Regions from separate parts of the Paenibacillus sp. J22P165 genome, predicted to be linked through region 1. Evidence: riboswitches for the same ligand, from Rfam matches in the RefSeq annotation. Region 1 holds a riboswitch; the other holds the start of a gene.

Region 1 (4,423 bases):
ATCATGGTGTCGATCAAAGATGCGGATTGTTTGATTTGGTTGCCTCCTGGAGGACAAGGGTATCAGCGTGGTGATGGTGTGAAGATGTATACAACGCTTTAACGGATGAACTTATAATTTTATTGATAAATGAAAAAAAGCCCGCTGCTGGAAGCTTCTATGGACAGAAGTTTCAGCAGGCTGGGCTTTTTTGCAATCTAACGAATTAACGGAAGATAGTCCTAGTAGAATGTAGCAAGAATGATGACCAACAGTACATAAAGAACAAGAATTACACCTACGGAATTTCCGTATCCTGGCGTTCCACCAACTACAGCTGACATAGTATCCCCTCCGGTTTTGAATGAATATGGGTTAAACACTATATAACATATGTAGGGCGAATACCTGTTGATTGGACGAATGCCCTTATTGCATCGGAACATTCACCTACCAAAAAGAGCTGCCCTTGTCTGATTCTCAAGGGGCAGCTCTTCCAAGCAATTAATTTGGAATTTGGTATACTTTAATTTTCTGAATGCCGAAGCTTTGCAAAGATTTTCGCGAGCCTGGGATAAAGATGTCCATTCGTTTTCCTTTAATGGCGCCACCGGTATCGGTTGCATAGACGTACATTCCGCCTTGCGGAAGACCATTAAACGAATAACCTTCAATATAAAGTTTGGTACCAAGTGGAATAACGGATGGATCAACAGCAACTGTGCCGACTGCAAGTGGATTACCCATGTAATCAAATGCGCCGTACCCACCGTTTTCAGAAGGATCTGCTGAATAAGCTGTAGACTCAAAAACTTGATAATCCGGTGCATGTTGCCCGCCATCTTTACTCAGAATAGCTAGTTTACTGCTAGCATCCCAATGGACAGGTACACCTGCAACGGTGGAAAGGAAGCGAAGCGGCACATAAACCCGCCCATTTTGATACTGGGAAGCGCCATCTAGTACGACGGTTTCCTGATCAATGTTAGCTTCTTTTTGACCTGAAACCAAGGTAATCGTATGTTTGTCATTATTTAGTGTTACTTCAATCTGGTTTCCATCTTTTTTCCAATTCACTGTATAACCAAGCTTCTCGGTTACAAACCGGAGCGGGACTTGGGTAATTTGGTTGCCATCCAAAAATGGCTGCGCATCAGGGAAATGGATCAGGTCATCATTGACTTGCACTTTCACTTCCATTGCAGCTGCTTGGGCTGAAAATGGGGAAAGAAAGCCTCCTGCCAAAACTGTTAGTGACACAGCAAGGCTAGTTAACCCTTTAGTAAGCTTATTCAATTGGTAATCCTCCTTCATGAGCCTTCGAGGTTAGTTGACGGGTTCGGGAAGAAGGTTCTCCCTAGTCTGCTCCAAGCCGAAGCAAATATTCACCCCAAGTATTTCGTCCCCCGTACCAGTGCCTTTATTTACGCACTAGACTCGGCTTCAAATATTTTATCATCATCGCCATGCTCGAACAACGACCAATATATGGTTGTACGCTTCTCATACTAGACTTAGGTCTAGGTTCAAAAACAGTCGATAGTCGGTTTTAGAACATCATATATTGCGCTACGATAGAAGTATGATGAAGGATGAGGCTGAGGATGAGGGGCGATTTTGATATGAATGATAAGAAACAGGAAATTGATCCTACTAATATATTTGACCGTATCGGCAAGATGGCTGAAACCGTCTGGCAAGAGACTGTAGGCAAAACGAATCCAGGTACTGCGTATGCAGGGAACCCTACGATAGTTCAGTTAGAGGAGCGCTATGAAGATGCGCTTCAGGCTACGATTGCGCTGCGCAGCAACATGGCTCGCGCAGAAGAGATGGCGAAGCTGCGCAGCGAGCAGGCGGAGCTTGCCATGCGCGCCGGCGAAGAGGATCTCGCGCGGCTCGCCCTGCAAGAGAAGCTGCGCGAGGAAGCCGCTTGCGAGCACTACCGCGCGCAGTACGCGAGCAGCCAGGACTTGTGCCTGGCGCTCGCAGAGGAACTGCGCGGGCTGCGTGCAGGGCACGCAGCCGAGGATGTGCAGCCGCGCAGCGGGCTGCACGGCAAAGAAGCTCGCGACACATGGCGCGAGCTGGAGGTCGCCGGCCGCGAACTCGGCCGGGAAGCGTTGCAGGGGCTCCGCGTGGCGGGCCGCCTGTCGAAGGAAACGCTGAAGGAAGCCGGAGGCAACCTTCAGCATGAACTGCGCGCGCTGCGTACCAAGCTGCAGCACGATTGGCAGCAGGAGCAGCGAACTCGCGATGAGCGAGATCCGCATAACCGAAAATAGCGTTGGCGCGTGACCTCCATGAAAGGCAAAGCCTTGCCCTATAAGGATTTGCATCTTGGAGGTCGTCCATTCTTATGGTATGCTAAGAATCGTATGAACGAAGACATGAAGCAGCAGCCAGAGGAGGTGCATCGATGGGAGAAGAAATGAAAAATAACCGCAGCCGAAATACAGCGCTTGTGCTGATTGCAGTCGGTGTTTTTTTGCTTCTAGATCATACCGTAGGCTTTTTTCCCATTGTGGCCGTAATCCTTATTTTGCTGGGCATTCACCGTGTTCGTTCACGCAAAGAACGCAAGGGTTATGTGCTGATGGGGATTGGTGCCGTCATTTTATTTGGTGATCATCTCACAATTGTCATTTCCGTTGTGTTGATTTCATTAGGTTTATTTTTCATTCGATCTAAGCAGGCTCATAAGGATGATACGTATATACAAAAGCAAAAGATTGTCGATAGTGTTCGCCTTGGTCGTGAACCGTGGATTCTAAGGAATACGTCGACGTGGTATTTGGTGGGGGAAACGTATATGGATCTCTCGCTAGCAATTCTAGAACAAAAGGAAACGACAGTTATCCTTCAGGGCGTTGTAGGGGATATTGATGTAAAGGTACCTGATGATATCGGTGTTTCCGTAACAGCTTCTGTCATGTTCGGTCAGCTTCATATCGCGGAAGAACGTGAAACAGGCGTAATGAACAAAGTGGTGTGGCAATCGGAGAATTATCAACATTGCGACCATCGAGTGAAACTCGTGCTCTCTTATATCGTAGGAGATATCAAGGTCAAAGTATTGTAACTTTGTAGAGATCGGAGATCACCACGTGGACGGCTACAAACGACGTTTAACGAATATGATATGGCGCAGCATGGGGGAGGCCATCCTCTTTAGCTTCGCTATTTTCGGTGCTATGCTTTATTTTTTGAATTCAAGAAATTTAATCGAACCCTTTACGAACTGGCAGCAGGGGGTCAAGTTTTCGTTCATGGCCCTGTTGATTCTAGGTGTTATTGGCGCGGTGTTCGGATATTGGAACAGCTCAAAGGTGACACGCAGACTTGAGCCGATGATGGAAACGATGATTTTATTGGAAAAAGGGACATTTGCCCGTGAAGGATTTCAACACGGGGAAGATGATGAGATCGGACGCTTGGGTGAACAACTTAGCCGTATTATGAAGCGATGGGAGGAGCAAGTGACCTCACTCCAACGGCTTTCCAATAGCAATGCAGAGCTTACGGAGAAAGCCAAGCTTACCGCGGTTATTGAAGAACGCCAGCGTTTGGCACGCGAGCTGCACGATGCGGTGAGCCAGCAATTGTTTGCAATTTCGATGACGGCTACAGCTGTAGGCCGGACGTTGGATAAGGATTTTGAGAAGGCGAAGCGGCAGATTCATCTTATTGAGGAGATGGCCTCCGTGGCGCAATCCGAAATGAGAGCCTTGTTGCTCCATCTGCGCCCTATCCATCTCGAAGGCAAGCGATTGTCTGAGGGACTTGTTGAGCTGTTAAAAGAGCTGGCTGCCAAGGTACCTATGGCAATTAGCTGGGATATGGATGAGGAAATTCGCTTGAATAAAGGAATCGAAGATCATTTGTTCCGGATCGTGCAAGAAGCACTTTCGAATGCCCTGCGTCATTCCAAAGCGAATAAGCTGGAAGTGAAGCTACTACATCGTTCAGATGGCATTCGCTTAGTGATTCGCGATGACGGCGTTGGCTTCGAGCTGGATGCGAAGAAGTTAACTTCCTATGGGATTGTGTCCATGAAGGAACGCGTGAACGAGATCGGCGGATCGGTTGATATTATTACGGCACCAGAACGTGGCACCCGTATCGAGATTCGAGTACCTATTCTAGCAAGCGATCCTCAATTGATCGAGAATTAGCACTGTACATAGAGAGGGAGTAGCAAATGGACGACGCCTTAATCAAAGTACTACTTGTTGACGATCATGAAATGGTCAGAATTGGACTTGCAGCTGTTCTAGGGACGGAAGATGGCATTGAGGTTGTAGGCGAAGCGAGCAATGGTCACGATGGCATTCGCTTAGCGCAAGAATATCGTCCTGATGTCGTGCTGATGGACCTTGTCATGGAAGGCATGGACGGCATTGAAACGACAAGAAAATTACTGCAGCTATACCCGGATTGCAAG
Region 2 (4,423 bases), on a different contig from region 1:
CCGTTCAATGCTAGATGGGCGCGGAACATTTCCATGCTGTCCGGATGCTCTTTCTCAGGCACCCACGTAGTGGAATCCCAAATCTTTGACAGCTTGAGGGCACGGCTGCAATGTATGAAGCATTCTTGCACTTCAACGCCGACAGCGGCGATGGGGGACTTCCCGTTCAACTGCATCGTGGACAGTAGCTCCTCATCTTTCGTCAGCCAAGCGCGGCCATTGACGCGGAGCACCATGTCTACGCCAGGAATGATGAATAAGAGACCCACTTGCGGGTTGGTTAACATATTTTGCATAGAGTCCAGTCGACGGTTTCCCAGTCTTTCTGGATAGATGAGGCGATGTTCATCCAGCACGCGAACGAAGCCTGCGCTATCACCGCGAGGTGAAACATCGCACAGTCCATTCGCATGCGACGTAGATAAGTAGAATAAGGGTGATTTGGCGATAAACGCTCTAGCATGCGCGTCGACTTGGTTGATTACTTTCTTTTGGACTGCCGGATGCGCCTCTCCGATATCTGTGCGAATGTCATCAATGGATTGAATGATGCCGGGGAACGGTGGGGGCGTAAGATCTTTTATTCTGTCCATGTATTCCTATCCTTCCTGGAGGCCGAAAGCCTATATGTATTCATTGTAGTATACGCTTATCTTCTCGTTCAAATGAATGAAGCCCTACAAACCGCTCTTACGAGCAACGCTTGCAGGGCTTCATTCTGTGCCGAGAATATTACTTGGATTCAGCAGTTAGTTGATTGTAGATATCATCCCATAGAACTCGTCTGGCTGATACATACCGCTTCGCATAATAGGATTCGCTCAACTTATTCTTCACAACACCTTGATTTGTAGCGGAGTGAACGAATTCACCATCTCCAAGGTACATGCCTACATGAGATATGCCGCTGCCATCCGTGTTGAAAAATACAAGATCGCCCTTACGAAGATCTTTTTTGTCAACCCAGTAGCCTTCGCTGTTTTGTGATTTGGAGCTGTGTGGAAGGTCGATGCCGAACCCATTGAACAAGTAGGATGTGAAACCAGAGCAATCAAACCCTTTGGTTGTCGTTCCTGCCCATTTGTAGGGAGTTCCTACGAGATCTTCGACTGCGTTGTCCATGGAGGATGACGCGAAAACGCTTCCTACACTTACACTCAAAAACAAAACAAGGCTAAAAATAAGACCAACAACTTTCTTCAACTGCTTGTCTCCTTCCGGTGCCTACGAGGTTAGCTGGAGGGTTCGGTTGAAGGTTCCCTATGATCCCTGTCTTGCAAGATCAATTCACCCGGAGTGGTTCCCCCGTTTCCCCATAAACTGAGGAATTCGGCATGAAATATTTGGTTTTTTGATGCTAGTCCTTTTAATTCGTCATAAACAATGAAATTCCTCTTTTTTCATTTGAAAAAAGGCTAAAAATAAGGCGGATTGTTCGGAAAAAAGACAAAAAAAAGCCCCTATCTCAACGAGAGGGGGAGAATGTTTGCCTATTGGCTGTTTTTTTGAATATTAATTGGATATTTTGGCAGAAAGAAGTTGATATTGGGAGGAAATCCCCCAAATCTGGATGAAAATGTGGAATAGGGGATACAGCTGATAAATGATTAGTGCTATCAGTCCAGCCCATATGTAGGTAGCTGTGACAGTTACCCCTGCTAAAAGTCCTGTAATCACCAGTAGAATGATGGACAGTCCGACAATCGGCAGCGAATGTCGAAAAAAGGAGATGACCGTAGATAGGATGCCTAGCTTAGCCGCGATGGCGAATTGCACATACATAAAGAGAAGCTGCAAGACAAAGCCGTAGACCAACAGACTAAGTATCCAAGGCAGAAGCTTGATAATGACTTGCTCATAGGATCCGCTATGCCCAAGAATATATGAGGCTTTCGGTAGCAGCCAGATGAGTGGAAACAGGGTAAGTGCAATCCGGACGAGATACACGAGCAGAAACGGTAGCATAAGTTTTTTCATCCCGCGAAAGAATCGATAGCCTGCATTCTGATGAGCGTGCGTAAGTGAATAATATACACCGCCATTTAGGAGTGGCGTCAGCAGCATGCGAGCACATAAGAGAGCAGCTAGCCACCATAAATAGGAATAGCTAAGATCAGTTTTTATTAACTGAAACTGGCCTTCAGCCAGGAAGATTTGCAATGCCTGCTTCGGCTGCTCGGCGCCAGGGAAGCGATGCATGAGGGGGACAAGTATGCCCTGAACAAGTTTATACAGGAGAATACCCCAGCCCATTTGATATAGGAACAAAATGATTGTGGCAAAAGGCTGTGCCATAGCTGCCCTGAAGCCTGATTTGATATAGGTAGCCAACGAGGTCCCTCCTTAACGTTTTCTTTAGAAAACCAGCATCGTAAGCATACCCTCAGCGTTTGTCATGAGGGGTAAGCCAAGTCCTTACCAGGCGACTGAGCCGAAGATGGCTTGCAGGAACTGAATAATGCCGAGATTCCATCGAATTTGCCACTTTGTATCTAATTGGGTCTGATAAAAATTGTTGATATGCTTATTTTCGAGAATGAGTGTGTACTTCGGATCAATGCGCACCCAGTCGACAGGAGAAGCATGTGTTAATTTGAACTCAATACTGCCTTCCTTGCCATCCCACGTTTTATCTAATGTTGTCCCATCTGCGAAGTGGAACTGGACGGGAACTTCTGGTGAGTTGCCACCAAGTTTAACGATGCGGACTGTGCTTTCGTAAGTTTCGGAACCTTTATTGCCCTGAGGCCGGACTTGAACACTCTCAACAGAATAGTCCATCATCATCTCACCATAGACATATTGATTGAAGAAATCGTCCCACTTTGTTTTGCTGACATCCTCCACAACTTGCTGGAAGTCCTTCGTAGAAGGGTGCTTGAACTGCCACCGTTGGAAATAGGTTTGCATGATACGATCCATCATTTTGGTGCCGACCTGTTGCTCAATCGCTTTCAGCACTAGCTTGCCACGCGTGTACACATTTTCAGCATACTGGTCATGACCTTTATAAGCCCATGCATCCTTCTGCAACCCATTAGGAGAGGTTATATAGCTGGATTCGACAGGTAAATTAGGCACCTCGCCATATTCGGCTTCCATGACCTTATCCTCTGCATAAGAGGTAAAGCCTTCATCCAGCCAGGCTTCTTCGAATTCGTTGCTGGCGACGAGCCCGTAGAAAAATTGGTGGCCGATTTCATGCACGACGACACGTTCTAGTTCTAAGTCGGGATCCTTGTCACTAGCACCCCAAGCCGTAACTAAAGTCGGGTATTCCATGCCGCCCGCGCCATTTCCACCTGGAGGCGGTACCACGATAGAAAGGGTAGAGTAAGGGTACGTTCCGTACCACTGACTATAACGGGAGAGTGCTTTTTTGGCCGCATACATGTAACGATCCTTTAAATCTTGATGATTGGGATCGAGATACAGTTTAATTTTGACACCAGGAACTTGTGGAGCAGAGAAAGATTGTTCGGCGTAGACGAAATGAGGCGAAGCCGACCAAGCGAAATCGTGGACATCCTCAGCGTAGAATTGATAGGTCTTTATTCCTTTTTCCGTCACAGCAGGCTTCACAGGAAATCCTGTAGCCGCCACAGTGTAATTGGCGGGTACTTGAATTTTCACATCATACATACCGAAATCCGCATAGAATTCGGAATTGCCATGATATTGATGGAGATTCCAGCCAGCTTCAGTGCGGCCTCTTGTACCCTTGCGTTCATAGGCGGCAACTTTCGGAAACCATTGCCCTGCCATAATGAAGTCATCGACGTACCCCATTCTGGCAAAGGCTGCAGGCAGTTTTACTAGGAAATCGGTTTTCACGGTGACCGTTTCACCAGGTCCCACGGGTTTAGATAATGGGATTTTGAGCAGCGTATGGTCGTCCTTATTGCCGTCATCAGGCTGTACAAAAGTCATCCGCTTAGTGAGATCATCACCCGTATCCGATTTTACCGAGAGCAGTTCCATACTTCCGCCGCTATCTGCCTTCGCTTCATCGTCCCGCAGCTTCCCGCCGGATTCTCGCATGAATGTCGTTTTCTTCGATGCGAACGCATTCGGATAAAGGTGGAAATACAGTTCTTGAACAGGAACATTGCCTGGATTTTCCCACGTGAGCGTTTGTTGTCCTTGGAGCTGCCTCGTTTCTGGTGTGTACGCAACGTTCATGTGATATTCAGCAATACGATAACTAAGTGGTGTTGAGGTTTCTAACGGTTTGCCATTATCTGCAGGCTGCATGTCCGGTGTCTTCGCAATAGGTACCTCTTTAGAGACGACAGGAACAGTCCCTCTTGATGTGGAGGGGAGCAAGGTGTTCGTTATTAACACTGCGCCGGCAGCAAGGAGCATGACAGCAAACCACTGTACCTTGCGACTATTGAATAGAGCATTCATATCCATGAGATTC

What was found. A riboswitch is a leader RNA that binds a small molecule or an ion and turns the genes downstream of it on or off. The one in region 1 is predicted to bind cyclic di-AMP.
Region 2: another riboswitch for cyclic di-AMP. It lies ahead of AC58QM_RS22660 (C40 family peptidase); the one in region 1 lies ahead of AC58QM_RS29545 (stalk domain-containing protein).

The regions. Positions count from the first base shown of each region.
Region 1 is NZ_JCAUAP010000014.1:140,060-144,482, reverse strand. Features, by position in the region: gene AC58QM_RS29555 (molybdopterin molybdotransferase MoeA) at 1-102, shown strand, start outside; gene AC58QM_RS29550 (sporulation protein YjcZ) at 222-323, opposite strand; gene AC58QM_RS29545 (stalk domain-containing protein) at 484-1,275, opposite strand; cyclic di-AMP (ydaO/yuaA leader) riboswitch at 1,280-1,432, opposite strand; gene AC58QM_RS29540 (PspA/IM30 family protein) at 1,602-2,264, shown strand; gene AC58QM_RS29535 (hypothetical protein) at 2,283-2,414, shown strand; gene liaF (cell wall-active antibiotics response protein LiaF) at 2,399-3,061, shown strand; gene AC58QM_RS29525 (sensor histidine kinase) at 3,087-4,154, shown strand; gene AC58QM_RS29520 (response regulator) at 4,181-4,423, shown strand, end outside.
Region 2 is NZ_JCAUAP010000009.1:23,874-28,296, reverse strand. Features, by position in the region: gene AC58QM_RS22665 (MSMEG_1061 family FMN-dependent PPOX-type flavoprotein) at 1-593, opposite strand, end outside; gene AC58QM_RS22660 (C40 family peptidase) at 733-1,203, opposite strand; cyclic di-AMP (ydaO/yuaA leader) riboswitch at 1,207-1,345, opposite strand; gene AC58QM_RS22655 (hypothetical protein) at 1,513-2,331, opposite strand; gene AC58QM_RS22650 (M1 family metallopeptidase) at 2,416-4,410, opposite strand.